DNA from 3 places in the Virgibacillus sp. W0181 genome. Region 2 is predicted to be linked to each of the others. Evidence: riboswitches for the same ligand, from Rfam matches in the RefSeq annotation. Region 2 holds a riboswitch; each other region holds the start of a gene.
The links. Region 2 has a riboswitch for cyclic di-GMP ahead of ACLIBG_RS03715 (anti-repressor SinI family protein). Riboswitches for the same ligand answer to the same signal wherever they lie in the genome.
Positions count from the first base shown of each region.

Region 1 (10,471 bases), on a different contig from region 2:
AGACCATACTTATCCTGTATCCATCCGTAGCGTTTACTGAACGGATATTCTTGAAGGGGCATAAGGGCTGTACCGCCCTGCGACAGCCTTTCCCAGAGTTGATCTAATTTTTCTCGCGCGTTCTCATCTCTTGAAGGATCAAAATTGACAAAAAAAGAAATTGAAGGATTAAATTGAAAATGTGGCCCTCCATTTATAGCCATGAATGAATATCCCGCAAGATTAAACGTAACGATATCGCTATCTCCAGATGGTGTGTCTTGAACAGTTGCGAAATTGGTGACTTTTGAATCCGGAAAAATAGTTGTATAAAATTGTGCAGCCTCTTTTGCTTCTTGATCAAACCATAAATGCGGCATAATTTTTTGTTTCACCATTGGTATTTCCTCCTTTAAGCTATGAATAATATCCTACTTGAGCTGCTTCAATTGCTCTTCCAGACGGTTCCAAGTTTCGGAAATGCCTTGTAGCATACCCATGTCCATAACCTTTTTGAGTTCTTCCGCAGAGACATATTCAGCACGATTAACTAGTTTTGTCTGATCGCCCAGATCGATGAATTTCAACGTAATTTCAGCGGCTGGCATAGTCTCGTCAATATTTCCATCTGCATCCGTAAAATAATCAGTGTAAATAATCGTCTCTGGCTCAATAATATCGTTGTATATGACTTTTCCCCAAGACTCCATACCGTAATATTCCCCTTGATCCCGATCAGTACATTTCATACAGAAATGCCACATACCACCCGGTCGGAAATCAATATGACAAACCGGGAGTTCCCATCCAATAGGTCCCCACCAAACTTTTAGATGTTCAGGCTCTTTAAACATATTGAAAACGAGATCGCACGGTGCATCGAAAACACGTTCCAGTACTAGCACTTTGTCGCCTTCAACTCTAGAATTTAATTCGTTATTTGACATTTTACTCCTCCATTCGATTGTGTAACCTTTCTTTACTCTTAATTTTTTCCAAAGGTATAATCATCATCATCGTCTTAGGTGCATTCTCAAAGGTGAAGATAACTAATGTGCATTCATTAATTGGTTATTAATTCAGTGTTTTTTCTCCTGTAATACATTTAGATAATCGTCCAGGCGATCCATCCGCGCTTCCCACACCCGTCGATAAGAATCGAGCCATTTATCTAGCTCTTTAAACGTTTCCAGTCTTAACTTGTATATTCGACGGTTTGCTATTGGCTCAACTTCAACAAGGCCAGCTTCACTCAAAACACGAAGATGCTTTGAAGTTTGGGGCTGGTTTAGTTTTAATTTACTTGCAATTTCCCCCACTGGAAGCGGCTCTTCAAGAAGAAGATCAATGATATCAAGACGATTTGGTTCCGCCAGGGCACTAAATGTTTTCGCGTTCATGTTGATTCAACTCCAACCATTTTCATTTTACATAAATCCATTAACGTATGTTGTTACATGAAATTATCACATCCGATTCTTTGACTTAGTCACACGTTGTTGTTTACACAATTATTCCATATCGGGAATATTCCCGTCAAGTTATATTTATATTTTTCAAAAAACAATATAGTATTTTCCGAATCCTTAAAAACCCGCTTCAAAACAACCTAAGCTAGGTAGCTAATCCATAATCTTTATCAATCTTCTTTAAGATGTAATGATACCGGGGCTGACTTAAACAGAGCTATCATAAACGGAAAGAGGGGAAGTTTGTTCAAAAAAAAGCGCCACGATGTTCTCAATCGTAGCGCTTTCCATCTACTTCAAGTATCCTAGTTTTATATGATGTATTGCAGATTTCTTAAAAAACCATTAACGTTAATATAAAAATGATTGTAGAAAAAAATAAAACTAAGTAGCTGTTTTCAACCTTGTATTATAAAGTATTTTTTAATGAAAATTGATTTTCACAGAAGAAAACTTTTGCTCGGTCTTCTGATAAGCAATAAAGAAATAAAATCTATTTAATTTCTATTGCTTCATTGCTTAAGTATTCTCTAACAACATGAATAGGAATCCCTAAATCCCGAGCTTGAATTATTAAATCTACCCATTCTTTATCCAGTTCTTTTGCACTAATCACGATCGCCTCCTGAAAGGCAGCCCAGCTATCATCGTTGGAAAAACATTAGACCTGAGGCTTTGCGTCCCAATCTTTCGAGAGGTTTGCCTTTTTCTGAATAGTGTAATTAATTTGATAGTAATATATTACCACACTCCATTACCGAATTGTACTTTATAAAGAAAAGTTTATTAAATTATATTATTTATCCCCTTTTATAAAATTTACTTTATAAAAGGGCGTGTAACAATGGTTTCAGTTTAATATTTTGTATAGTTCCGGAAATCAAGTCTTTAAAAAATTCACATGCAAAATAGACTGTTATATATCCTCTATTTGAACGACTGATATCCAGATTATTAAAGAGTGTATGTTAAATATACGCGTTATTTTTTAGGCTCTAATTGTTAAAAGTAAAATATTATGAGGGTGGTTTATATGGGAGTTAAAACGCAAAAAATTGATAAAGTATTCGAACGAACTACAAATAAAAGCCAAATACATGAAGCCGTTCTACTTGTAGAAAACATGGAAGGAGATTTTTCATACAGCAAGGGGTACGGGGGGAAGGATGTTGATTCCCCAATCCTTATGGCAAGCATCACAAAGCTGTTTACCTCTACCTGTATTTTTATTTTGAAAGAGCGGGGTAAGCTGTCACTTGACGATGAAGTAACAAAATACTTTAAAGAAGAAACATTGGGTAACCTACATATTTACAAGAACCAAGATCATTCCACAAAGCTTACACTTTCACATTTATTACGTCAAACAAGCGGATTGCCGGATATCTTTGAAGAAGGTAGTAATAATGCAAAAAAACGTGCAATCCATCAGGACATGGAATATGATTTTGATGAAATGATAACGATGACCAAAGGTTTAAAACCGCATTTTGCACCTGACAGAGGAAAAAGAGCTCATTACGCTGATATAAACTTTGATATGCTCGGAAGAATAGTTGAAACAGTTGCTAATTCAACATTAGATGATGTATATAAGCAATTAATATTCGACCCTCTAAAGCTAACAAATACTTACCTTCCTAAGAGTGACCATGATTTTGTTCCTAAAGTTTATTATAAAGACAGTTCCTTTTACCGCCCAAAATACGTAAGAAGCTCTCGTGCCAGTGGAGGTGGTATTTCTACTGCTCGTGAATTAATGATATTTATCAAAGCTTTCTTTAGTGGAACGTTATTTAATAAAGCTGTTTTTCATGAACAAAATGTAATGAACAAGTTGCAAGCTTCCATGTTTCCGATTCATTACGGTGCTGGATATATGAGAATTCCACTAAATGGGATTGGGACATTTTTTATGGGGAGAGGGGAATTGGTTGGACATTCCGGTTCATCAGGTTCATTTGCATTTTATTACCCTTTAAAAGATTTGTTTTTTGTTGGAGATGTCAATCAAATGGCAAATCCTGCACTTCCCGTAAGATTAGTGATGCAACTTGCTCTTTCGATGAAATCATAAAGACACTAAATCAAAAATAGAGTAATTTTTATTGTTAAGTAATATTGAATGATTTAACATTGAATAAAGAGCGAATCTCAAAGCAAATCTATAAAGCGATTTCAATCAACGGCAATTTGGGCGAAATTGAGATTATAAAGGGGACGATTTCATTAAAAGATATATTATATTTTCTATTAGTTTTTTAACTTTGTTTGTATTATTTCAAGTTCTATCCGGGTATTTTATGACACTTTTTTATACTCCAGATATGACAAGTGCTTGGAGTAAGAGTGAAAGCTTACCTACCAGTGTTGTTATTAAAAGAAGTTCTTCTCTTTCAACCGTAATTTTAGCCTTTCTTGCAGCAACAATAGCTTATTTTGCTCCTAGGTTATTTATTAAAGGTAATAACAAATAACTATCCCCAATAGGGGGCACTAGCTGCACAAGGAAAGAGTATGCAAAGCGACTAAGATAAGAGCTTCTTTCTTTACTGCAATTATAACACTCGTTATTTTCATAGTTTTATCTTTAGCAGAATAGAGGATATCTTGCTTTTGGTCGAGTTTATTACTTGTTTTTTATTTTTACTATGGCCAAATATATCCATTCACGAAACAGTTATTTTGGTATTTCATCAAGGAAAAATAAATATATCTGAAAGGATGTCTTAAATGAAAGCTTTTGTATATGAGCGTGGAGAGTTTTTAGTTAAAGATGTTGGCGAACCGCAAGCCGGAGCTGGCGAGGTTGTTATTCGCATGCGAGTTGCTGGATTAAACCACCGAGATTTGTTTGCACACAACCAACGAGGAACAGGTGCCGAAACGCTTGCCATTGGTTCGGATGGCGCGGGAGTGGTTGAAAGTGTTGGCGAAGGTGTAAATCGGTTCCAAACCGGTGATGAAGTAATGATAAACCCGAGCCTTGGTTGGTACAACAATGCTGCCGCACAGCCGGATGATTATGGCCTTTTTGACGGGACCATTGCGGAAAAGGTTGTCATTAATGTCGAACAACTTGAACGTAAGCCCGCATACCTCACATGGGAAGAGGCTGGTGTCTTGACGCTCTCTGCTTTAACAGGATATCGGGCAATGTTTACAAAAGGGCAACTGAAAAAAGGAGAAACGGTATTTATTCCTGGTGCAGGAAGTGGAGTCGCAACCTACCTTATTCCTTTTGCGAAAAAGCAAGGTGCACGGGTCATTGTGACATCACGCAGTCCAGAAAAACGTCAGGCAGCCAAACAAATTGGTGCAGATGTTGTACTAGATACAGCAAGTGATTGGGTTGAGGCGTTGAAAAATGAAACTATAGATTTGGTTATCGACAGTGTCGGACAGGCCACATTCAATCGTTCACTAAAGGTGCTAAAAAAGGGTGGCAAAATGGTTATTTTTGGTTCATCGACTGATGATGTGTCCGAACTGAATTTACGAGAATTTTTCTACGGTCAGTACCAACTGTTGGGGTCCACTATGGGTAGCCAAGAAGAACTTCACGAGATGCTTGCGTTTATGAAAGACTCTCAATTACATCCTGTCGTCGATCGAACATTTACTTTGAACGAGGCTAAAGAAGCACTGACATATCTAGAAGACGGTAAGCAATTTGGGAAAATAGCCATCGATTTAAAGATAGATTAAACAATATGCAGACATGATTGAAGAATAAATTATTAGAAAACTTGGCTTATCGCCAACCCTTTATGGCGAAAGCCTTAGTTGCACTTATGCAGTAATAAAGTTATATACTTTCTTATCTGCTAAAAAAGGCTTAAAGACAGCATTTCTTTAAGCCATATGAAACTGTTGATATACATTACGTTTGGCCATTTTTCGATCTGTGGCAACTTGCTTAATTGCGTCCTTACTTGTTAATTTATTATTTTCCATATAATAGTATACATGATCTTGTACCGATAAGTGACTCCACCACAGACTGTCCTCATTTGATTGATCTTGATTAGACCCTTCTACAACAATGCAAAATTCACCTTTTAATTCCGTTTCCCGGGACCAGGAAAGTAGCTCGTCCATCGTTCCGCGTACATATTCTTCAAACCTTTTTGTCAGTTCACGGCCAATGACAGCTTGTCTGTTGCCAAATACCGCTTGTAACTGTCCCAACGTATCCGTCAAACGGTACGGCGATTCATAAAAAAGCAACGTTGCTTTCATTGTTTGTAAATTTTCCAACGCAGCTATTTTTTCTTTCTTTTTCCGTGGCAAAAATCCATGAAAAAGAAATTCTGTTGTTGAAAGGCCTGATGCTACCAAAGCACACAGTGCTGCATTTGCTCCGGGTAAGGAAATAACCGGTATCCGCTCGCTGATCGCTGCTTGAATGAGCTCATTGCCCGGATCGCTTATAGTTGGCATTCCTGCATCACTGACTAATGCTATGGACTCACCGTTCGCCAAGCGATCAAGTAAATCGTGTTCACGAGATGCTTTACTATGCTCATGATAACTTACGAGCGGTGTATGAATATCAAAATGCCGCAGTAAATTTTTTGTGTTTCTAGTATCCTCTGCAGCAATCCATTGTACCGTTTTTAACACAGTTAAAGCCCGGTACGTAATATCCTCCAGGTTCCCGATAGGTGTTGGCACGACATAGATCGTCCCTGTACTATTTTGTTGATCAAAGCTCTTCTGAATCTGCACGGTGAATCACATCTTTCAACATATTTCGAATCAGGTGTAGCTTTTCATTTCGGGAAAGACGTTTGATCTGATACTCCTTTTGCATAGCGGCTTCTTTTGTTGGAAATTTTTCTACATAAACAACTTGGAATGGCCCACGCCCTCGCGTGTACTTCGCCCCTTTTCCATGTTCGTGCATTTCGAGTCTTTTTTCGAGATCATTTGTATAACCCGTGTATAATGAATGATCTTTACACTTCAATATGTAAACAATATGTTCTTGATTAACCATATATTATGTCCCCAGCCTCTTTTGTATATGAGTCATTTTCATTATAAATTATTAGCGGTGGCAGCAATTTCAAGTCTGTTTTGCCGTCCCGTACAGCTTCGATTAGCATGGTGTTTGCTTCACGACCTTCCTTTGGGTAAACGAACCGCAACCGCTTAGGTTCTAAGTTGTATTTTCTAAATAACGTGATCATATCAACCAATCTTCCCGGCCGATGAACGATCGAAACTTTCCCGCCTGGCTTTACGTGCAGCTTGCATGCTTTTACTACATCTTCCAATGTACACAATACTTCATGCCTGGCGATCGTAAAATATTCATTCCGATTATGCTCGGTTTTAGCCGGGGAACGAAAATATGGTGGGTTACAGGTAATAACATCAAACGAGCTGTGCCCCAATACCGGCTTCATTTCCTTTAAATCGCCATGTACGAAGGTAATCTGTTCCGCTAATTTATTTAACCGCACACTGCGTTTTGCCATATCATTTAACCGCTCTTGAATTTCGACACCGGTTATGTGTGCATTTGTCCTGCGTGATAAAAAAAGAGGAACAGCGCCATTCCCACTACATAAATCCAATATCTTCCCTTTTTTAATTGGTATATTAGCAAAGTGCGCAAGTAAAACGGCATCAAGCGAAAAAGAAAAAACCGAGTCACTCTGAATAATTTTCATTGATTCATCGGCGACTAAATAATCCACTCGTTCATCATCCAGCAACTTTATTTGCGTTTTAAATCCTTTTTCACTGTTTTCGTTACCCTTCATTTATTTCATTCAACTCCGATTCCCCGATGTAGCGCTCGGGGACCTTATTGATTTTATTCCGTTAATGTAATCAAAAAAATGGCTCCATATACGTATGATCATACATGGAGACAGTCAGTCACAGCTTTCCATTATTTTGTTTTACTAATATTGAAAAACTCAAGACAGAATAAGCAATCAGCATCTCTACGCGGGCTGCCAAATTGCATATTGCAAATGTGAAAGCCTTCTTCATAAAGACGGGCTAAATTATCATATCCTTCTCCCGGTATATTAACTTGAGCATCCTCGTCTTGTTCTGCACCTACATTACCATTGGCCTCATCGCTTTTTAGATGATTGCGCAAATGAATGTTTTCCATGGATAGGCGGTGATTTTCTTCGAGCAAATCGCTTAATTTTCCTTTTAGGTCCCCCAATTGCTCGTATAATTCACCTATTTGGGTTTCCATGTCCGATACTTGATCAAATATTTCCCTCTTGCTCACTCTAACTCACCTCATTACTCTGTGGCTTGCGTCGAGATAACTTTTTCCTCTATCAACTCGTCTAACGTATATTCGATGACGCGTTCATTTTCCGTCATTTCTATTTGAATAATTTTTTGAAGAATATTCAAACCGACTACTTTTCCTTTTCCATAGGAAGTATAAATAAAATCTCCCAAATCCGGCAATTCCCTTTTTGCAGCTTCATAGTCGTCATTCTCATACTTTAAGCAACACATTAGACGTCCGCATAACCCTGAAATTTTGGCAGGATTTAACGAAAGATTCTGGTCTTTGGCCATCTTGATGGACACAGGTTCGAAATCTCCTAAAAAGGTGGAACAGCAGAGCATTCTACCACATGGACCAATTCCTCCAAGCAACTTCGCTTCATCCCGAACACCAATTTGTCGCAATTCAATTCTCGTTTTAAACATCGCTGCCAAGTCTTTCACAAGATTACGAAAGTCAACGCGTCCATCGGCGGTAAAATAAAAAATAACTTTATTCCGATCAAAAGTATATTCCACATCTACCAGATTCATATCTAGTTCATGTTTAATAATTTTCTCCTTACATACTTCCAATGCTGTCTTTGCTTTTTCCTGATTTTCCGCTACATCATGTTTATCCTGTTCTGTAGCTATTCGAATTACTTTCTTTAAAGGAAGAACAACATCTTCCTCATCAACCTGTCTATTTGCAATCACAACTTTCCCAAATTCCACACCACGTACCGTTTCTACAATTACGTAATCATTTAAGGAAATATTGTGATCAGCCGGATCAAAATAATAAATCTTGCCCGCTTTTTTAAAACGGACGCCAATTACTTCAATCACGATATAATCACCTCTATATATGAAGTGTAAGTTGTTCCATCACTAAGGTGGAATTTACACGTTGTTTTAATTTCTGTTTTGCTTTTAATAAAATGGTTAAAGCAGTAAGCAGTCTCTTTTCTGAGAAAATGGGAACCGCTTTGTGAAGCACTTCGTCTTGAGATGTAAAAACTACCATTGATTCTTCTTTTTCTATATGAAAATATAAAAGATCCTTAAAAGCGATCATTAATAAATCAAGTCCTTGCTGCAGCTGTTCTCTATCCTTAAAATGAGGAAGCCAATGCTGATGAAGAAATAAGTATATGTCATCAGTTCGAGTTGAGGATATTTCTATCCATTGTACCATTAATTTTCTCGCTTGAGCAAACCAGTCAGCTTTATTCCAACTAATTGCTTCTTCGAGATTATTTGTTAATGCACTAAAAAAAACAGCATCGTCCTTTGTAATTCCGGCATCCATCAGCTGCTGTTGAAATAAAGATGGGTTTAATGGTTGTAAATCAATCGCTTGACAACGGGATCTAATGGTCGGAATAATTGATTGGCTGTTTTCGGTCAATAGGATTGCCGTTGTTTTTTTATTTGGTTCTTCCAGAAACTTCAAAATACGATTAGCCGCTTGCAATGTTAGCGTATCCGCAGCCTTAATTACATAAACCTTTTGCACCGATTCTAACCCTGAATATTTAAACTCGGCTTTTAATGCATTTATTTGTTCGTTTCTTATAGCCATTGTTTCGGAAGGCTCGATCCAATGAACATCCGGATGATTTTTGGATGCAATGCGCTTGCAGTTTCTACATACTTGGCAAGGCTCTACTCCCTCTCGATCCAAACAGAATAACGTTTTGGCCAGCAGAAAGGCAATGGATTCTTTGCCTGTTCCTCGTCCCCCCTGAAGCAAGTAGGCGTGGGATATACGATCTTTTTTTATGCTATTTGTTAATATTTTTCCTGCCAGTTCTTGACTTACCATCATGTCCGACCAGGTTTTCATAGCTCAGTCACCGTTCCCATTCTTAACTGCAACTTTCTTACGTATATATATTAATCAACAGACCTTTAATTTCTCCAATAATCCCTAGAAGATCTACTGTCTTCTTTTCTTGATTCATCATTTCTTCCGTTAATTCTACTAATTTATCGTCTACTTCTTTTACAAGTGCCAGTTTATTCTGGCCATCCATTGTGAAACGGTGCGATTGCTCTAACTGCAGCCCTTTATATACCGTTTCTTGCAGAAAATCTTTAATCATACGCTTAAATTTAGCCAAATCCCGAAAAGATCGAAAACGAGCTAATTTTTCTCCTTGCACAGTTATATCTTTCATGAGGCCTTGCAATTCTTCTTGTTTTAATTGATACGTTTGGGACTGAACCATACGCATAAAGTCTTGTTTAGGATCTGTGACAGACCGTTGTTGCTTTGTATCCATTTGTGATCGCAGCTCTTGACTTATTTTCATGACGTTCAGTCCCTTCCTTACATAATTTCTATTATTAAAAGCGGAAAAACGATTCAATCGGAAGAATAAATACCGTTGCTCCACCGACTTCTACTTTTACGGGTTTTGGAATATATGAATCGGCATTTCCTCCCATTGGTGATATTGGTGCTACCATCTGTTCGCGCTGAGAACAATTATCTTTAATAACGGATAAAGCCTCATCAACGTACTCGTTTTGACAACCAATCATCAATGTTGTGTTCCCTTCCTTTAAAAACCCACCAGTAGTCGCCAGTTTTGTCGTTTGGAAATTCTCTCCGCTTAGTGCATTAATCAAACGATTTGAATCTTTGTCCTGTACAACAGCTATAATAAGCTTCACTATTTTTGCCTCCTTTTCTTTTTGTTACTTACTAATATATTCAACAATATTATTCCATGCGTCTGCAACTACTTTATCAAGTTGCT
Region 1 covers NZ_JBPYCR010000015.1:46,316-56,786, reverse strand. The annotation lists gene ACLIBG_RS08510 (VOC family protein) at 1-377, opposite strand, end outside; gene ACLIBG_RS08505 (SRPBCC domain-containing protein) at 411-926, opposite strand; gene ACLIBG_RS08500 (ArsR/SmtB family transcription factor) at 1,059-1,379, opposite strand; gene sinI (DNA-binding anti-repressor SinI) at 1,942-2,064, opposite strand; cyclic di-GMP riboswitch class I at 2,077-2,162, opposite strand; gene ACLIBG_RS08490 (serine hydrolase domain-containing protein) at 2,482-3,525, shown strand; gene ACLIBG_RS08485 (zinc-binding dehydrogenase) at 4,182-5,156, shown strand; gene rsmI (16S rRNA (cytidine(1402)-2'-O)-methyltransferase) at 5,304-6,179, opposite strand; gene ACLIBG_RS08475 (GIY-YIG nuclease family protein) at 6,157-6,450, opposite strand; gene ACLIBG_RS08470 (tRNA1(Val) (adenine(37)-N6)-methyltransferase) at 6,443-7,222, opposite strand; gene yabA (DNA replication initiation control protein YabA) at 7,354-7,710, opposite strand; gene ACLIBG_RS08460 (PSP1 domain-containing protein) at 7,725-8,552, opposite strand; gene holB (DNA polymerase III subunit delta') at 8,566-9,552, opposite strand; gene ACLIBG_RS08450 (YaaR family protein) at 9,590-10,021, opposite strand; gene ACLIBG_RS08445 (cyclic-di-AMP receptor) at 10,056-10,385, opposite strand; gene tmk (dTMP kinase) at 10,410-10,471, opposite strand, start outside.
Region 1: another riboswitch for cyclic di-GMP. It lies ahead of sinI (DNA-binding anti-repressor SinI); the one in region 2 lies ahead of ACLIBG_RS03715 (anti-repressor SinI family protein).

Region 2 (10,471 bases):
CGTGCCGGGTTCCTGTTCTTCCAGCTCCTCTGCTGTAATAGGGCCAACATAACCAACAAGGTGGGCTGCAGCCTCCCCACTAGGATATGTGCGTCCAGTAACTTCTTTTTTCTCAACAGATGGAATATTCCATAGTGCAGCTGATACTTTATCTTTTGGGACTTTTTTCAATGGTACAAACAGGTTTGGTTCTACCCATCCAGCACTTAAAGCATCGTCAATTGCTTCAACAGATATATGCAATTCTTTCGCAATTTGTTTCTTCTCCTGATTTTCCGAGACAAATCGTTCCGGTACAACGCCGATTTCATAGACGACATCGTTGATTGCTAAAGGCATGCGGTTGCGATCCAAGATCTCCCCGCGTTTTGGGTTAGTCGTTTGCAGTCCAATTTCCCCACCATCTTTTATTTGTGGGAAAATAAAGCCCGGATCCCAATCGACAAACCAATCTTTTCCTTCCTCTTCTCCTTCTTCTTGTAAAAGGAGATTTGCGTCGTAATTAAATGATATAGGACCAGCAATACTGTCCATTTCAACAGAAAAAGGAATGGTTGCTGTCCCTTCTTCCCATACTTCTTTTAACTTGTCCTCTTCTATTTGGTCATACGAAATTTGTACGTTAGATATGCCGAGGTCCTCATAGATTTTCTTGAAACGATCTACAGCTTCTTCTGGTTTGTATGTTTCCTGAGATGATTCAGCGTGCAAATTGTACATTTTCTCGAATGCCAAGTCATTCCAATAATCTACATACGATTCAAATCGGTCATTTGGTGTTGGTTCATTTTTTGAACAACCACCGATAATTATTAATGTGCAAATACCGATGATGGCTAAAATTAAGCTTCCTTTTTTCATATAAACCCCCTCAATCATAAATCCGTTTTAATTATAACATGTATTCGATTATAGTTGTCTAGCTGCGACGTACAATTCTTGAAGATGTGACGAAAGCGTAACTACAGTCCTAGGGTGTTCTGGTGCTAATCTTTTCGGTGGGACGAGCAATCACGAGCAGTCCCAGGCGACGTCACACAACTTTGCGGTAGGACGAGCTGTTTTCGCGCAGTCCCAAGACGTGGCAATCTAAGCCTGCGAGGGCGCTTGCGCTTTTCATAATTCATGCTATTTTGCTTCCATATGGTTTTTAATTTCATTTTCGATTCGTTCAAATTCTTCATCAGAAACGACATAATACCATGTCCCTTCTATCATTTGACCGGAGCCCTGTAGTTCGATTTGCCTCATATTATTACGCACTGAACGGTAATTAGTAAATAATGTTTGCATGCGCTCCATATTTAAATCCGTTTTTACATTTCCACCTAGAATATCTAGAATATTCCCGACTTTACTAATGCCGGAAAAACTGGCAGCATTATCAACGGCTGCGGCTACTACTTTTCTTTGTCGTTCATTTCTTCCCAAATCACCGCGGGAATCTTTTTTACGCATCCGGATGTAATCGAGTGCTTCTGTCCCATTTAGGTGAACTTCCCCTTTTGGAAATTGATGTTTACCTTGTGAAAAAGCTTGTTCATTTTCGATTGTGACCCCACCAATAGCATCGACCCCTTGCTGAAATCCTTCCATGTTTACTTTTGTATAAAAATGTACAGGTATTTGAAATGCTTCCTCCACTGTTTGTACGGATAACTCCACATCACCGAAGGCATACGCGTGATTAATTTTATCCTTTCCTCGGCCGGGAATATTAACATACGTATCCCTTGGAATACTGAACATAAGCATGGAATTAGTTTTTGGGTTCAACGACATAAGGATCATTGTATCTGATCGGCCTTTGTCCCCATCACGTTCATCAACACCGAGCAACAGTAAATTTATAGATGCATTATTTTTAAAGATCGACTCTAGCTTTTCTTGTCTTTTCGGATCTGCATCTCTTTCTAGCGGGTCATGCATATCGGAAACGGTGTCACCGACTTTATCATATATATAGTATAAAAAGCCCCCCACTAGCAGAAAAAGGATGATAATAATCGCCCCCACCCAATAGGGCCATCTTCTTTTTCGTTTTTTATGTAAATTATTCAGTCTTGAATCCACTTGTATTCTCCCTTTCACCATAAAATGGTTGTCATGTCTACCATAAAATTTTATTACATCAATTATACACCGTTAATGAGCTGAATTTAAGTATATAAAAGATTCTGTTATAAAATCATTGCTGTAGATTAAAGAAATTCGACAGCTCTGTGATAAAACAAGCCTTCTTGTGACAAAAGAAGACACCCACAAGTGATGCAAAGCGAGGTATAATAGGAATAAATAATCAATTCACCAGTTAAAAAGGCAAACTGACTGAAAAGTTAGGACGCAAAGTTACGGATCTAACGCTACCAAGCTATGATGGCCGTGCTGCCTGAGAATTAATGGGGGTACGTGGGATGGAAAATAAATTGAAACGAGAAGAGCAAGATCAAGGGTGGGTTGAATTAATGATAGAAGCTAAGTCGCTTCATTTGTCCGTTGAAGATGTAAGGCTTTTTCTGGATACGATGAAAGATAATGACATAACAACGTACAAAAGAAAAAAGTGTAATGGAAATGCATCCCTTTGAACGATCAAGCAACTTCCTAATCACCTTTTAATGTTTACGTCATACTATCTTTTCACCAGGTCATTTGAACGATCTATTTAAGGGGAGGACAAGGAAAAAGACTTAATTTAAAAGCTTTATATAATATTTATAGAACCATATAGCCTTCCTATGATATAATTCATTTGGAAAGAAGGTGTATGGACGTGATCGGTTTAAGGATTAAACAATTACGGCAAGATAAAAAGATGTCTATTTCTGAACTCGCTGAAAAAGCCGGTGTAGCAAAATCTTATTTAAGCTCTATTGAAAGAAATCTTCAATCGAATCCATCCATCCAATTTATGGAGAAAATAAGTGAAGTACTTAACATATCTGTAAATGAATTGATTCGGAGTGGAGAAGAGGTTGATCTTGAAGAACAGTTGGATGATGAATGGCTTAAGCTTGTACAAGAAGCAATGGATTCTGGTGTGACGAAAGATCAATTTAAAGAGTATCTAGAATTTAATCGTTGGAAAAACAAACAAGAAGGCTAATGATTTATCCGTAGAGCAATAAATGCCTGCGGTTTTTGTTTTGGGCAATTAGCAGAATGCATGCAAACAAAAGTTGATGTATAAATGCACCCATATTACACCCTTGTGCATAGAATAGTATAGGCGATTGAAACTTGATGGTTTCAGCTAGATGGAACAGGGTATAAATGAATAGTAAACGGTCAGTATATGGGCTAATAACGTGCATTGCGTTATCAGTTAAAGTTTATACAAAACAAAAAAACAAGTGACAATTACAATGAATTCCTTTATTATAGGAACAGTACTTTTGTTGTTAATTACAGCAGGCTTACGAGAAAAAGGTGGGGGATCACTATGAAAGAACAAGAGAAATTAAAAAAAATGCTAAGAAAGCTGATCAATGATACAGAGTCTTGTAAAATTAAGTCATCTGATGAAATGATTGAAGCGTTAATATACGAATTGACTAGCGATACTGCTGTGCATTCGAAATCAGTTGTAAATTAGGGAACATATAATATTATTGTAATATCTCAATACCCTAAGGCTGGAGATGCTTTAGGTAATAAAATAAAGGAGCGTGTAACATGAAACTGATTGAAGCAAAGGACTATGAGGATATGAGCAAGCAAGCATGCGCATTAATGGTTAATAAACTAAACGAACTGGACAACCCTGTTCTCGGTTTGGCAACCGGTTCAACACCTGTAGGGCTTTATGAATGTTTGATTGAAAAATATAAACAAGGCGAAATAACATTTGAACATGCAGTTTCTTTTAATTTGGATGAATATATCGGTCTGGCAGATGATAACCCAAACAGCTACCATTATTTTATGAATGAAAAGTTGTTTAATCATATTAATATTCCAAATGAAAATACGCATGTCCCAAGTGGTGTCGCTGAAAACTATGATATAGAATGTGAACAATACGAAAAAATGATAAAAGATGCAAATAACATTGATGTTCAATTACTCGGCTTAGGTGTAAATGGTCACATTGGCTTTAATGAGCCAGGTACGCCGTTTACGAGCAGAACGCATGTAGTGGAATTGGACGAATCCACGAGGAATGCAAATGCACACTTTTTTGCTTCCGGGTGGGAAGTGCCCTCGCGTGCTATTTCAATGGGGATTGAATCAATTATGGAAAGCAAAGAAATTATATTGTTAGCATCAGGTGAGAAAAAAGCAAAAGCAATTGCTAGATTAATCAATGGAGATATCTCAGAATTATTTCCTGCATCTATTCTACATAAACATTCAAACGTCACGGTTATTGCCGATAAAGCAGCATGTGCAAAATTAAAATAAAGAAACATTTTGAGCAGGGCAAACATGTTGTTATCAAAGAAAAATCCAAACGATAATCCAAAAATTCTTCCATTAGACTTTGGGTTCGTTTGGATTTTTCTTTTTGGTCAGACAGGAGATACTATCCTACTATATTAATCCACCTGAAATTTTCAACATCAAAGCATGGTGATAAGCCGAATTTTCCATACTGATTCCGTAAATGTTTGTCTGTTGCGCAGAACGTTTTAATCTACGTCCAATTCGGCATATTTAACAGTCGTATTATTCACTTTGGCTTGAGCGCTTGTAAGGTCGATTATCCATTTATTAAAGTTTGCGACCTGGTCCATTTGTACGAAAACAAGAAATTCAACTTGCTCTAGATATTTTATTGAATCTAGGATATGATTGGAATTACGAAGCTCATTTTCAAGTTTACCTAGTAATGAATACTCAACAATAATGGAGATACCTTGCATCAACTCTCTATGAACGATACCAGTAGTTTTAATGGCTTGGGATGCTGTACTCCCATAAGCACGTATTAAGCCACCTGCCCCAAGCTTTATACCTCCAAAATATCTTGTTACTACAATTGCAGTATCTTTTAACTTTTGTTTTTTTATTACTTCTAGAATGGGTATCCCGGCTGTGCCGCTTGGTTCACCATCATCATTAGCTTTTTGTATCTCATCGTTTTCTCCGATCATATAAGCGGAACAGTTATGTGTTGCATCGTGGTGCTTTTTCTTGATTTCTCGAATAAATGCTTGCGCTTCCGCTTCCGTTTCGACACGTCTTACATAGCCAATAAATCGTGACTTTTGAATAATTTGTTCATCTACACCGGAATTCTTCACTGTATAATAGTGATGCAACATTGTACTCACCTCCTCGGAACATTCTAAACGGTTTTTATGGTTTATGATAGAAAAAATGGGGTATATAAAAGATTTAGTACTAAAAACCTAAAATTTTCTTAAGGAAATTTTAGGTGAGCCCCTAAAAGAAAAATGTAATTCCGTATTAGTATATCATAGGTTGGTGAAAGTTTATGGCCCAAAAGTTAGCGAAAGATTCAGTCCAAAAACCAAGTGAAAAAGTACTGGACCATATTATTCATGAAATGGTCGATGTGGTGGAAAACAGTAAAGATGAAATATTTAACATTAGTGAAGAAGCAAGAAGAGAGCATGAATTATTAAAAGAAGAACTACAAAAGACGAAACTGAAAGTGACCGATTATATCGAGAAAGGCGATAAGCTTGATCTTACTGTGAGACAATCAAGGCGCAGATTGTCGGAAGTGAGCAAGCATTTTAATAAGTATTCGGAAAGTGAAATACGTGAAGTGTATGAAAAAACACATTCCTTGCAGACGGAGTTAGCAATGCTTCGACAGGAAGAAAAATCGTTACGATCGAAGCGGGATGAATTGGAAAGAAGATTGTTAAGACTATCAAATACAATGGAACGTGCGGAAGGGCTGGCAAGAAAGATATCTGTCATTCTAACATACTTACATGATGATTTCAGTCAAGTGAATGAACTGATCGAAGAAGCGAAAGAAAAGCAGGAATTTGGTTTGAAAATTATTGAAGCACAAGAGGAAGAAAGAAGAAAAATATCACGTGAAATTCATGACGGACCTGCACAAATGCTTGCTAACTTGTTGCTTCGTTCGGAGCTGGTAGACTTAGCATTTCGCGAAGGAAGTGTTGAAAACGCATTAAGAGAAATTAAAAGTGTAAGGGAAACGATTCGTACATCTCTTTATGAAGTAAGAAGAATTATTTACGATTTGCGTCCAATGGCATTGGACGACTTGGGATTGGTTCCGACTTTGAAAAAGTATATTTCCACCATTGCTGACTACCATAAAATGAACATTGAATTCATTCCATTGGGAGAGGATAAACGACTCCATCAAAAGTATGAAGTAGCCTTCTTCAGACTCGTACAAGAATCACTGCACAATGCGGTTAAGCATGCCCAAGCTACCCGAATTACTGTGAAATTGGAGATGATTAGCAGTCAATTAACTGTTATTATAAAGGATAATGGAATAGGTTTTGATCCACAATCGATAAAAGAAAAATCCTTCGGGTTAATTGGCATGAGAGAACGAGTCGAAATGCTTGATGGAAAATTAACCATTGACTCAGTTAGTGGAAGCGGAACAACTATTTTTATTTCTGTGCCATCTGATTCGTTAAAATGATTAGGCAATTTGATATGATGCATAAAGGCTACGATCGATTCGAAAATTAAGAAAAAAGGACCCTTTAGTAAAAAATGAACCTTCCGATATACAATATATAACCTGAATCTAATAATAAATGAACTAATAACTAACAAATACAAAAGAGTAGTAGCAGGAGGAAGTCAAAAAATGAATACAGATAAAATCATTTCGATTGTTTTAATTGATGATCACAAGTTATTTCGCGAGGGGGTCAAACGCGTCCTTGAATTCGAACCGCGCTTCAATGTAGTCGCTGAAGGTAGTGATGGGGATGTTGCTGTAACACTTGTAAATGAGTACAAACCGGATGTTGTTCTTATGGATATTAATATGCCCAATACTAACGGTGTTGAAGCTACAAAAGAACTTGTTGAACAATTTTCTAATACAAAAGTAATTATTCTATCGATTCATGATGATGAAAATTATGTAACACACGCGTTAAAAACTGGAGCACAAGGTTACCTCTTAAAGGAAATGGATACAGACTCTCTAATTGAGGCGATAAAAGTAGTATATGATGGCGGTTCCTATCTTCACCCAAAAGTCACGCACAATTTGGTGGAAGAATATAGACGTCTTGTGCGGGAAAATGTTTCAGGTGGAACGGGTGCTGAATTGGAATATCGAAAACCGCTTCATTTATTGACAAAAAGGGAATGTCAAGTGCTGCAATTACTGGCGGAAGGAAAAAGTAATCGAGCGGTTGCCGAATCATTATATATAAGTGAAAAGACGGTCAAGAACCACGTGAGCAATATTTTACAGAAAATGAATGTAAATGATCGTACACAAGCTGTTGTTACCGCTATTCGCAATGGATGGGTAGAAGTAGTATAATGAAGTATATTTGATTTTGATAAAGCAGGGTGAGATAAGAATGAAGGTAGCGGTAGTTACAGATAGTACGGCATATATTCCAGCTGAATTAAGAAAAAAACATGCCATTCACATGGTCCCATTAAGCGTTGTGTTCGGTGAAGAATCCTTTCAGGAAGAGCTAGATATTACAACTGAAGCGTTTTATGAAAAAGTAAAACAGTCGGATGTCTTGCCGACTACTTCCCAACCATCTGTTGGGGTATTTATGGAAACATTTGAGCAGTTAGCTAAGGCAGGTTATAACGCGGTTATTTCCATTCATCTATCCAGTAAATTCAGTGGTACATACCATGCAGCTAAAAGTGCCGGTGAGATGGTTGACGACATAGATGTATATGCTTTTGACACTCAGCTCAGTGCGATGGCCCAAGGTTTTTTTGGGTTAAAAGCTGCCGAAATGGCAGAACAAGATTATCAGGCAGATAAAATAATTGCCAGTCTAGAAGACATGAAGCAACATACACGTGCATATTTTATGGTGGATGATTTGTCCCATTTACAGCGAGGAGGGCGCTTGACCGGTGCGCAGGCATTAATTGGTGGTTTGTTGAAGGTCAAGCCAATCCTTCATATTGTTGATGGTAAAATTGTACCTTTTGAAAAAATTCGAACTAGTAAAAAGGCAATTCATCGAATTATGGGTATGTTGGAAGAAGATGCGAAAAAGGGCACAGTAAAAAAGGTCGTTTTTATTCATGCGAATGATGAAAAGTCAGCGGTCGCCCTTCGCGACGGATTTTCCGAAAAATACGCGTCGATAGAAACAGTGATTAGCCATTTTGGACCCGTTATCGGAACGCATTTAGGAGAAGGGGCACTTGGTGTTAGCTGGTACACCGAATAACGTTACATAAGAAAACAAAACTACCGGTTAGTACTTCAGCAGGCAGTTTTGTTTTTTTATTTGAATGAAGTTTCACCATTTACATTAGAAGAAATGGGAGTGAATAAAACTGCAAATTAAACGGCCAACTATCGAACTGGCTAAACAAGAACTCGATCTAGCCAGTCGATATGCGGGAAAGTTATTGATCCGAAACGAAATTAATCTGCAAGAAACAGCTTTTCAACAACTTCTACAACTCTCCTGGTTTACCCCTGTCCCATCTATCACCCATCGACTCCTTTACAATGAATGTCAACGGTGCGGCAATCGAAAAAGATCTCTGTTTGGCATAATTCCATGCCCCTCATGTAATGAAACCCACTTATATTGCAGAAAATGCATTAATATGGGACGGATTATGGCGTGCCAACCACTTTATTATTGGTCAGGAAGAGATGTAATCTGGATGAAATACACCCACCCATGCATGTGGGAAGGACAGTTGACAGATATCCAGCAATCTGCTGCAAACCGCATTGCACAAGCTATACGATCAAATGAAAAAGAATTACTCGTCTGGGCTGTTTGTGGTTCCGGAAAAACAGAAATGCTTTTCCCGGGATTAACTGCGGCACTTCAGCTTGGCAAACGTATTTGTGTTGCTACACCAAGGGCAGATGTCGTCAGGGAATTGCTACCAAGATTACAAAAAGCCTTTCCATCTGTTCCCATACAAGCACTGTATGGAGGTAGCCGGGATAAAGATGGGACCACTCAGCTCATTATAACTACTACCCATCAGCTAATGCGGTTTAAACAAGCATTCGATGTTGTCATTATTGATGAAATAGATGCTTTTCCATACCACGCTGATCCTTCTCTTCCCTTAGCCACAACACGTGCACAAAAACAACTACATACAATTATTTACTTAACAGCGACTCCAAGACCAGAACTTCATAGACGAATCAAATTGAACCAATTGCCTCACCTATTTGTCCCGGTACGATTTCATGGTAAACCTCTCCCGGTCCCGACCTGCAAGATGTGCTTTTCTTTAAAAAAAGATTTATATAAAGGCGCGTTGCCAAAGTCTTTTATCCACTGGTTAAAAGAGAGAGAGAATCAACAACGCCAGTTGCTAGTTTTTGTCCCGACGATTGAACTAGCAAATCAGATGCTTGAAAGTCTGGCTACAGTACTTATTAAAGAAAATATAATCCGGAGTAAACAAGCGATCGCCGCTGTACATGCGGAAGATACCGATCGAGAGGAAAAAGTAGCTGCATTCAGGAAGAATCAACTAGTTGCGCTTCTAACAACGACGATATTGGAAAGAGGTGTAACATTTCCATCAATCGATGTTGCGGTCATCCAAGCCGATCATGAAGTATTCGACGAGTCGGCACTCGTGCAAATTGCCGGACGCGCCGGCAGAAGTGCTGATGATCCAAAAGGAGAAGTGATCTATTTTCATCAAGGAAAAACGACAGCAATAACTGGTTCAATTCGTTCCATTCGTTCAATGAATAAACGGGGAGGGTTTGTATAGAATGAGCTGTTTATGGTGTGATCAGGAGATTGTATCTGAAGTGAGTTGGAGCAATTTGTTTTTATGTGAAAAACAAGAACGACTATGTGGCGAATGTTCCACATCTTTGAAGTTTCTTGAGGGTAGGCGATGCAAAGGTTGTAGCCGTGAATCAACTGTGGATGTTTGTCCTGATTGCCTATGGTGGGAACGTCAAAGTGACAAAGGGGACCCATTAACATTCAATATTTCCATTTATGTCTACAATGAAAAAATGAAGGAAATAATCTCCGCTTGGAAGTACCGTGGTGACTACTGTCTTGCTGCTGCCTTTAAATCAATATTCAAGGAAACTTTTTCTGCTAATTTGCCTCGTTTTAATAAAAACGCGCTTATTGTCCCAATTCCATTAACGGAAGAAAGATATTTATTAAGAGGCTTTAATCAAGCACATGTACTAGCTACCTATCTGCCGTTGCCAATACACGAAATACTTCACCGGTCGGGTAGTGAAAAACAATCCAAGAAAACACGCCAGGAACGTTTATCCGTCAATAATCCATTTAAAATAGCAACAACTATTAACAAACCGGTTATTCTT
Region 2 covers NZ_JBPYCR010000005.1:18,337-28,807, forward strand. The annotation lists gene ACLIBG_RS03705 (penicillin-binding transpeptidase domain-containing protein) at 1-861, opposite strand, end outside; gene ACLIBG_RS03710 (LCP family glycopolymer transferase) at 1,129-2,073, opposite strand; cyclic di-GMP riboswitch class I at 2,309-2,393, shown strand; gene ACLIBG_RS03715 (anti-repressor SinI family protein) at 2,415-2,588, shown strand; gene ACLIBG_RS03720 (helix-turn-helix domain-containing protein) at 2,774-3,106, shown strand; gene ACLIBG_RS03725 (hypothetical protein) at 3,443-3,595, shown strand; gene nagB (glucosamine-6-phosphate deaminase) at 3,676-4,404, shown strand; gene ACLIBG_RS03735 (YigZ family protein) at 4,632-5,267, opposite strand; gene ACLIBG_RS03740 (sensor histidine kinase) at 5,441-6,607, shown strand; gene ACLIBG_RS03745 (response regulator) at 6,779-7,471, shown strand; gene ACLIBG_RS03750 (DegV family protein) at 7,512-8,357, shown strand; gene ACLIBG_RS03755 (DEAD/DEAH box helicase) at 8,806-9,891, shown strand; gene ACLIBG_RS03760 (ComF family protein) at 9,893-10,471, shown strand, end outside.

Region 3 (10,471 bases), on a different contig from region 2:
TTTGTTTTAGGTCATTCGTTGTTTCTTCCTCTGCGTCAGAGTCACTTTTCGCTTGATCATCATTCGTACCAAGTGACGTGACCTCAACTTTTGAAGTTTTTGCGAGTTTTTCTAATTGTCGAAGCACGGTTTCCGGTGTTTTTTCCAGCGGCACTTTCATTGCTACTTCATTTAATTTTTGTTCCTGAATATTGTCTTTTTGTTCTGTCAGTTTTGCAACTTGTTTCTCGTAAAGCTCCACTTCCTGCGCCGTGCTTTTAGCTTGTTTTGCAAGCGGGCTAATGACGTTGACATAAAGCACCGTGTAGACAAGCGCAGTAACAACCAACAGAGCAATGCTTGTGATTGTATATATTTTATTCCAGCGTTTGCGCATGTTCATTAAGCTCCTCTACAGCCAATGCCGAATCGATCTTTAACGTCAACATTGCTTCAAATCCGTCATTTCCATTCGTAATTTCCGTCAGCTCCGTATCGGTGATATATGATTTTTCGCTTAGCATTTCCGTATAGTCTGCAACTTCCGTCAATGACGTAAACGCTCCAACAATCACTATTTTCTCCGGTTCGGTCATTTCATAAACGGACAGCTTTCCACCTGCAAGCGGCAGAACAGTTTCCTCATACATTGAAAAAACAGGGGCGGTTTCTTCCTGCATTTTTTCCATCTCTTTTTCGATCCTTTTTAGCAATTGTTCATCGGCCGTTTCTTTTTGCAATGAGAGCAGTTCGGTTTCCAATCCTGCAAGTTCTGCTTTATCACTCTCCATCGTCGTTGACAGTTCATATCGCTGGTAAAAAATTAGCGCAGCAATTAGAAGCAATAGGAAAATAAATGCAATGGCAAAGAGTACTGGAGCAACATATTTACTTTCTTTTTTTTCGATAAAGTTTATTTCAACCGTCATAAGTTCACCTTCTATGCATCCTGCTTTAATCCAAGCCCATATACATCCACATATTTGCATTCTTCATCAGAAATTGGGGGCGCATAAATATCCAGTGCAAATTCTTCGTTCAACGACTTTTTTATTACCTGCAAATAGGGGGAGTCCCCAGTAAGCAGTATTTGTTCAACTGCCGCATCGCCGTTCATAATCGAATATTGATAGAAATCCAGAATTCTTCTAATCTCGATCATATTATCTTGTATCGGCTGCTCCAGCACTTGTGCATTAACGGCTTGATCAGGCTTAATATACCGGGTGAAAATGGCTTTATTATGCTGAAAGGCGGTTAAAACTAATGCGTCCTCATTCCAATGAATGAGTAAAAGATGCGCAGGTAATTCAGCAATATTATGGGCAAAATAGCGATAAATAGAAAGGAACGTCAAATCTGCTACTACCGGCTTTAAGCCAACTTCTTCAAAAGCTGTCGTAAAGCCCGTAATTTTTTCCTTTGGATAAGCAAACAATAAAATTTCTCTTTCCTCTTGTTTCACTTCCAAAAATTCAACTGCTAGCGCCGGCTGATCAAACGGCAAATAAATTGTACTGCCGAGTTGGTTTTTTATGTATCCGATTGCTTCTTCTTTCTCCAAAGCTGCCGGAATTTTCAATTCCCGTATAACTACAGTACTATCAGGAAGGGCAAGGAATAATTTCTTTCGCTTCCATTTATGTTTCACGACAAGCTTATTCATCGCCTCTTTGAATACTGCTTTATTTAAAATAACGCCATCTTGCACTGTACCTTGCGGAAGCTCCAACTCACCTTTGTAGGCCAGCCCGTCCATCGAAGGCTGTTTGTGGAAAGAATAACGAATAATGTTGTTGGTTATAACGAGATTAACACGACCGGCCGTTGGCAAAATCATCCTTCCACCTCACTTCTTGTTGACTAAATAATGTAAGAAGACGCCCCAATTGCATGATGCAAGGGCGTCAATTGTATAACTAATAAGTATTCATTTATATTTATGGCGTATACCCAGGACAACCTTCCATTTGCATAATATACTTACCATCGTTATTCTTTATAACACCAGTATTTTCTCCATAAAGATTACCACTGTTGGGGTCTTCAGGTATTTCTTCTAAAAATCCTTCAGTTTTTAAAGTCGCAAGATCAGTACTATCCCCTATATTATCTTCCACAGCCGCTAATCTTGCTGCATTAGAAACCAACTGACAATTTGCCTCATGTACGTCTTGCTTTTTTCCATCCAATATACTCCCAATCGCCGGAACAGCAACAGCTGTAATAATTCCTAATATAACGATAACGGCTAATAATTCCACCAACGTAAACCCTTTTTCGTTTTTGAACATCTTTTTTACTTTGTTAAACATATTCATTCCTCCTAATTTAAGAAAAATTAGGTCGGTCGCACTAATGACTCCAGATTATCCAAGTGCCCGATGTATAGATAATCCTTCCCCATCTCCTAATCTTATTATAATAGATTACTAGTTATATTTCGACAAATTATGTGTCGATTTTGCAACTTTTAACCAAAATTCTCAAACATAGAAAACATTGGCAGTACAATTGCCAGTATAATACCGCCTACAACAACAGCAAGCGTGACGATAATGAGTGGCTCAATTAGCACTTTGATCCGATCGGACAGTTGTTCCACTTCTTCCTCATAAAAGTTTGCTACTTTTAAAAGCATCGCGTCGAGTGTTCCGGTTTGTTCGCCGATTTTTATCATTTGCACGACGAGTGCGGGAAAAGCCCAATGACCTATCATCGGGACAGTCATTGATTCGCCGACGGTCAATGATTCACGCGATCGAGCAAATATATCGCGAATCACGCGATTTCCGATAACTTTTTCCGTAATTTCCACCGATTGCAAGATTGGCACGCCACTGTTAAATAAGGCACTTAATGTTTGGGTCGCCCGAACGAATGCGCCTTTATGAACGAGCTGGCCAAAGATCGGAATTCGCATTTTTATAAGATCCATCTGATAGGCAAATGCTTCTTGTTTCATAAATACCCGGTAAAGCGCAACGATCGCAACCACCAACACTATCAAAACCCACCAATACAACCCAGCCCAGTGACTGAGATTTACAATAAACTGGGTATAGGCTGGTAATTCCTGACCAAACGATGAAAACATCGAAACGAATTGCGGCACGACAAAAACGAGCAAAAAGATCGTTAATACAAATGTGATTAAACCGACAATGCTTGGATACATTAAGGCCGAGATTACTTTTTGCCGGTTATTGTACTGCTTCTCGTAGTACGTAGCCATTTGATTCAAGATTTCGTCCAGCTTCCCGCTCGCCTCCCCTGCTTCTATCATATGGACAAGCAGTTCGGGAAAAACGTTCGGATGCTTGCTTGCTGATTCAGACAGGGATTGCCCTTGTTCTAGACGCTTATTCATATCTTCCAGTGCGATCCGCAAAGCATAGTTATTCGTTTGCTCTCTCATCGTTTTTGTTGCATCGGAAATAGGAATGCCGGACTGAATTAACGTCGCATATTGTCGCAGGAAAATGATGAAGTCTTTGTGTTTTATTTTTCTGTTTAGGACAAGATCTTTGTTCCATGGTTTTGTTTCTTCCATGCGATAAACGATATATCCTTCCTTTTCCAGCATGCTTAAGGCTTCCGCTTCATTGTCAGCATCGATTTTTCCTTTCAGTCGTTGCCCGGATATCCGCTTGGCTTCGTATTGAAAATTCATTCAGCACTCCTCCTTTCCTAATAACAAGCTAATAATGACCTCTATCTGTTTCCACTTTACTATATTTCATTTAAATAAGGAGCGACGGTTTCATAACTAATTACACTTTCCTGCAGTAGACGACGTAAATCCATTTCAAGCGTATGCATACCAGCATCTTTTGACGTTTGCAGCACGTTTTGAATTTGATGTAGCTTTTCATTGCGAATTAAGTTTTTAACCGCGGGTGTATTCACTAGTACTTCCGTTGCTACTCGCCGGTTCATTCCATCTAGGGTCGGAAACAAGCGCTGAGAAATTACTGCCTTTAAGATTGAGGACAGTTGGATTCGTATTTGCCCTTGCTGTTCCGGGGGGAAGACATCAATTATTCGCTCAATCGTGGACACTGCATCGGATGTATGTAGCGTACTTAATACGAGATGACCGGTTTCGGCTGCCGTAATTGCTGTTGCAATTGTCTCTTGATCGCGCATTTCTCCAACGAGAATAATATCAGGATCTTGCCGCAAACTAGCTCGTAGCCCGTTAACAAAAGTACGTGTATCCGGTCCAACTTCTCGTTGATCAATAATGGACATACGATGTGCATGTAAATATTCAATCGGATCTTCCAGTGTAATAATATGTTTTTCCGTTGTTTTGTTAATATAATCGATCATGGAAGCAAGCGTTGTCGTTTTCCCGCTTCCGGTTGGTCCGGTCACTAGGATAAGTCCTTGGGGAAGCGCAGTCAGTTCTTGAACAATCGACGGCATGTGTAGCTGTTCAAATGTCGGTACACCTGTCGGGATTAGACGAATGGCAAGTGATAAATGGCCACGCTGGTAAAAAGCGTTCATTCGAAATCGTAAGCGGTTGTCAATTGTATAAGAAAAATCAATTTCTCTCTGCTCTTGCAATGTTCTCCATGCCGCTTCCGATAAAATGACTTGGCAAATTGCTTCCGTTTCTGATGGCTGTAAAACAGATCCATCCATTTCAACCAGCTTCCCATGAATCCGGAATACCGGTGCTTTATTAACCGTTAGATGAACATCTGACGCATTTTTTTCATTTGCTTCCTGCAACCATTGATGAAACATTTCCTTCATCTCATTGCCCCCCTAAACCTGAATCGTCACTTGCAACATTTCTTCCATTGTCGTCAAGCCTGCTTTCACTTTTTCCAAGCCATCATGCACGAGGAACGACGCTCCTTCTTTTCGTGCCTGTGAACGAATTTCTGTAACGGAGCGATTATCCATTAACATTTCCCGGATTGCATCGTTCATTACAACAACTTCCTGGATGGCAATTCTACCGCGATATCCTTTTTGCTGACAACTGTTGCATCCTTTTCCTTCATAAATGGTATCAACGTCCACATGATGTTTGTCAAAAACATCATGTTCTAATGCGGAAGGGGTTCTTTCGGTCCGACAATCACGGCAAATACGCCGAACAAGCCGCTGTGCAACAATTCCGGATATGGAGGATACGACCAAATACGGCTCAATGCCCATATCAAAAAGTCGCGGAATAGAATCTATCGCACTGTTTGTATGGATTGTACTAAAGACGAGGTGCCCGGTTAAAGAAGCGCGAATGGCGATTTCTGCCGTTTCCTGATCGCGAATTTCCCCAACCATAATGATGTTCGGGTCCTGCCTTAAAATAGATCGCAAGCCTCTTGCAAATGTGAAGTCAATACCGCTGTTTACTTGTACTTGATTGACTCCTTCTAGCTGAATTTCAACGGGATCTTCAATCGTAATCACATTTACGTGTTCTTCGTTCAAATAATTAATTGACGCATATAATGTCGACGTTTTCCCTGATCCGGTCGGTCCGCTTATTAAAATTAAGCCCGACGGTTCGTTAATGAGCTGTAAATACCGTTCGTAATTTTCTTTGGAAAAATCCAATTCCTTCAGCCGCATAAGAGCACTACTTAAATCGAGTATCCGTATGACGACTTTCTCCCCGTATACCGTTGGCAGTGTCGAAATTCGTAAATCAACGGGGGCAACTCCGATCGTCGTTTTAATTCGACCATCCTGCGGTAAACGTGTTTCCATAATATTTAAATCAGCTAAAATTTTAATTCGGGCGGTTATAGGTTGCTGCAGGCTCTTTGGCAACATTTTTTCTGTCTGTAGACGCCCGTCAATACGATAACGAACAGTAATATGTGCATCCTGTGGGTCAATATGTACGTCACTTGCCTTTAACTGCACGCCTGTTTGCAATAATTGATCAAGTACTTGGATAACAGAAGATTCGGCATCAGAAGCTGAAAAGTCACCGTCTCCATGATCGTAATATTTATTAATCGTAAACAAAATGTCATCCCGTGCAGCAATGACCGGTGCAATGTTCCACCCAGTCGATATTTCCAGATCATCAATAATATAATAGTCCATCGGATCGTTCATTGCCAGAACGAGTGAGTCGCCATCCATTTTCAGGGGCATAATATAGGAACGCTGAGCCAATTCTTTTGAAACGTAGCTTAATACTTTTTTGTCGATTGGATAATGGAACAACTGGACGTGCGGAATGCCCAGTTGGAACTCCAGTACCTCGATCAATTGCCGTTCCGTGATTAGACCGCGCTCAAGCAGGGCATCGCCTAGCTTTTGATTACTGGTTTTATTTTCGAGTGCCTGATTTATTTGTTCTTCTGTTACAATACCTGCTGTCTGGAGCAAATCACCTAACCGTTTACGTGTTTGCATTTGTTGTTCGCCCCCTTTTCTTTACTGCCGCAAAATGGAAATAATAATTTCACTTTCTTCGTTTATTTCTTTCTCGGACGCCATTCCTTTACTATTGAATTGAATCGTTATTTCATCGTCAGACGTCTGTTCGATCGTAATCTGTTCGATTTCAAACGATTTATTGCCGCTTCCCATTTCTGAGTTTAAAGTTTCGGTATTATTTAGTTCTTCTATTGCGCTTTTTACCCCTTGAAATCCAGAATCCTCTGCCACTTCCTCCAATATCTCACGTTTAGATGCGACCATCTGCTGATAATAATCAATTCCCATGTCCGCCATATGCCGCGCTTCAATACTTTTCTCCATCGTCGATACTTGTCCAGCTGTATTCGTTACTTGATAAAATTGCCCAAGCAGCAAAAGGATCAATACCGTGATGAATAGTAAGGTCATAACGAGTGCTGCCCCTTGTTCATTATGGTACTTATTCATCCTCATCACCTGCTGCCGTTATATAAAAATACGTATCAGACACTTCACTACCATCCGCCATTACGCTTATGTGTCCTCGGTATAAATTCAGTTCATTTTCTTTTTCCGTTTGACAGAGGGTTAGCTTCGGTGAAAAGACCTGATTGTTTATATTCGTGGAATAGTCTCCCTCGAGTGCGTAAGGAGTACCGCCAATACTGCAGTTTTCTACAGTCGAGGCACTGTCGATATATGTAATTAATTGCTCATCATTTTTTAGTTGAACGACATAATGATCAAGTAAATTTCCGGAAACGAGCGTTTCATCTGTTTTTTTGGACCAATTTAACAGGTGTGGAAACATCGGCAACAACACAATAATGACAATGCTTAATAACGTTATAGCAACAACAAGCTCTACAAGCGTAAACCCTGCACTATTTTTTTTATTCCAATTGCTATACAATAGAGTTCACCACACCTTTGATCCTAATATTATCCAACTTAAGTATACCATTTACGGAAGTGATTAACATGCGAAATATGTCGGATTTTAGAAATGAAGACGGTATTACACTCGTGGAATTGCTCGCTTCGATTGCTATTTTGACCATTGTTGTTGCTTTATTGTATTCCTTTATTTTTCAAGGATTAAACAGTGAGAAAAAAACAAGTGATGCAATTGCTTTAAATCAGGATGGCAATGTATTGATCAGTGAGCTTAGAAGCCAATATTATGCAGGAGAAACAATGCTTTGTGTCGAAACTGACGATAAGCGGTTGACGATCGATGATTATACAATTACAAATGGAGATACTCCTTTGCAGATTGATCAAGGCTGCATCGAAGGGGTTAATACGGATGAGCCACTCGAAATCAAACTAACCCTTGGCAATGACTTAGGACAAAGCATAACATTGGAAGCAACATGGCAACGACCAGAATCCGCGCAATTAGCACTCGTTGTTGGAAGTTCTGGGGAAGGCGGATCCAATCCTGATAATATTACCTGGGAGTATACAACAGATGAATTACCGTGCCTCGATAACCCAGACTATAAAAACCTAAATATCAAATGGACTGGAGATAAGCTGGAATCGAATTGCAAGCAATATAACGGGCCAAATAAAAACAAACACGGGACGAATAAAAGTTTATGGATTAAAAACGATGTTGATCTGGAAGACAAGAACTTTGTAAAGGTCGGTCAACATTTATTTACCAACGAAAAGGTGGAACTGGAAGATAATGCAACTGTAACCGTAGACGGAAACGCCACATTCAATAAAAAAGTAGAAGTGTCCAACAATGCCTTCATCACAATCGGAGCCAATAGTAAGTTCCAAAGAAAGTTAGAGATGGAAGGGCAATCGCTTGTAAGGATTGGTGGCAGTGCCAACTTCGTTAAAAAATTAAGTATGGAAAACAGTGCAAGGTTTGAAAGTGGTGGAAATAGTATTTTTTCCGATAAAATAGAGATGGAAGATTCCGCTTCAATTGTTATTGGCGGAAGCGCCACCTGTTTGAAAAAAGTCACAAAAGAAAATAATGCTTCCATTACCGTTAGCGGGAAGTCCACATGTTCGTAGTATATACCGGGGTATGGAATAGACTGTGTTCTTTTCAAAATGCAACGAACCGAAAGAAATAGTCCTCCGGTTCGTTGCATTTATCATCGTTTCTATTTCTTCTTAAAACTGAGCGTTTCTTAATCCATACAAAGAAAATGCTCAGGCCCCTTTTTCCTCCAATTTTGATTCGATCAACGTACAAACCATATCAGCAAATGCTTGGCATCGCATAATGTCCGCTTCATTCGGATCCAGATCTACTTTTAAACGTTCCGGTACAACAGTGGCATGCAATTTTTTCGCACGATCTGCTACTAAATCTATCGCGCCACCATACGTATCGTAGAAAGAATCGGCAGAGCCAAACACACCAAAAACTTTTCCGGCAAGATTGGCGTCTTCCAAATCATCGTAAAAATCTTCGACTTCGTACGGTAGCTCCCCATCGTCCCACGTGTACGTTCCAACAAGTATCGCATCATAATGCTCTATATCTTCCATGTCAATCACATCAAAATCAAAGGTTTTTAAATCCACCTCATGATGATAACTGTGCAAATAATCAGCAATCGCTTCTGCCATTAATTCCGTATTTCCGGTTGAACTCGCAAAAATTATTAATATTTTACCCATTTCCAATCGCCTCCATTGGAATATCTATATCAAGTATAATTGATAACGATTATCATTTCCAATGAATAGACTGAAAAAGGTGGAAAACCTGCCATCCATTTAACAATGTTGTCACAATCGATGACACTATGTTGATTAATATTAGGTATTCGTTCTAAACCGGTTAAATTTTATTCAAGAAGAATTCATGATCCCATGAATCACTTATAAACACTTTTATGCAAAGCTGATTGCGTCAAACTAAATTCATCCATGCTCGATTTTTATGCCATTCCACGTGGATCGATTTCTCAAAAAAGGCACTGAGATTGTCCCCAGTCAAGGTTTCTTTCCTTTGTCCCTGGTCAAAAACAGTTCCCCGCTTCACTAATAACGTATGAGAAAAAAACGGTAGCACTTCTTCAATATGATGCGTTACAAAAATAATCGTTGGGGCATCATTTGTTTCTGCCAACTCCTGAAGGGAATTCATTAACTCTTCACGTGCAATAAAGTCCAATCCACTCGTTGGCTCGTCCAAAATCAATAGTTTCGGTGCAGGCATGAGTCCACGTGCAATTAATACTTTTTGCTTTTCTCCATTGGAGCATTTGTCATACGTTTGATTATATAAATGCTTGCAGCCTAACTGTTCCATCAACTGGTAAACTCGCTCGTAATCATTTTTAACCGGTTCCAAATGATCCAATCCAACCGATGCAAATTTACCGCTGACTATGATATCCTCTACAACATGTCGCCCATTTATTCTTTCCTGCATCGACGAACTTACCCAACCAATCGATTTACGCAGTTCACGAATATCTGTTTTCCCAAAGCGTTCCCCTAATACAGAAACGGTGCCAGTTGTAGGCCAAATATACCCATTTACCATATTAAGCAGTGACGTTTTCCCCGAACCATTTAATCCAAGCACCGCCCAATGTTGTCCTTTTTCGACTTGCCAGTTAATATCAGTTAGAATCGTTTTTCCTGTTCTTTTCCAAGAAACATTTTTCATATCAATAACCATTTTCATTCATCCCCCGTTAATAGTTCGCAATATTAAAACCTCTCTTAATCATTTTATCGACTTCATGAGAATGTGTCCAAGAAATACAGGGGTTAAGCAATGAGATGTATATGAAATAATGCGCTGTAAGATTTAATTCGACCAGCTAAAATAATGTATACTATGTTATAACGAATCATTAAAGAGGTGAAAGAAATTGAAAGTAAAAATGAATGTACAAACGATGTATCATGGAGATTTGCTCCGGAAAGATAAAGTATATGATATTGAAGATGGGACAGCAGAGCGTTGGATTATAAGTAAAATCGCAGCAAAAGCAGAAGAAAAGGATACAGATAAAAGCTAGTTGTTTTCTTTGTTTTTTATCTGATTTAACCCTTAGCTGATATGCGGAAAGATATGCTCGAGAAAATAAACGGAAAATTGCCA
Region 3 covers NZ_JBPYCR010000004.1:107,669-118,139, reverse strand. The annotation lists partial or broken gene ACLIBG_RS03625 (hypothetical protein) at 1-376, opposite strand, end outside; gene ACLIBG_RS03620 (hypothetical protein) at 357-908, opposite strand; gene pilM (type IV pilus biogenesis protein PilM) at 920-1,819, opposite strand; gene ACLIBG_RS03610 (competence type IV pilus major pilin ComGC) at 1,920-2,294, opposite strand; cyclic di-GMP riboswitch class II at 2,315-2,399, opposite strand; gene ACLIBG_RS03605 (type II secretion system F family protein) at 2,453-3,652, opposite strand; gene ACLIBG_RS03600 (type IV pilus twitching motility protein PilT) at 3,712-4,746, opposite strand; gene ACLIBG_RS03595 (GspE/PulE family protein) at 4,759-6,372, opposite strand; gene ACLIBG_RS03590 (hypothetical protein) at 6,394-6,846, opposite strand; gene ACLIBG_RS03585 (type II secretion system protein) at 6,839-7,291, opposite strand; gene ACLIBG_RS03580 (type II secretion system protein) at 7,360-8,415, shown strand; gene ACLIBG_RS03575 (flavodoxin) at 8,557-9,030, opposite strand; gene ACLIBG_RS03570 (ABC transporter ATP-binding protein) at 9,266-10,048, opposite strand; gene ACLIBG_RS03565 (hypothetical protein) at 10,239-10,388, shown strand.
Region 3: another riboswitch for cyclic di-GMP. It lies ahead of ACLIBG_RS03610 (competence type IV pilus major pilin ComGC); the one in region 2 lies ahead of ACLIBG_RS03715 (anti-repressor SinI family protein).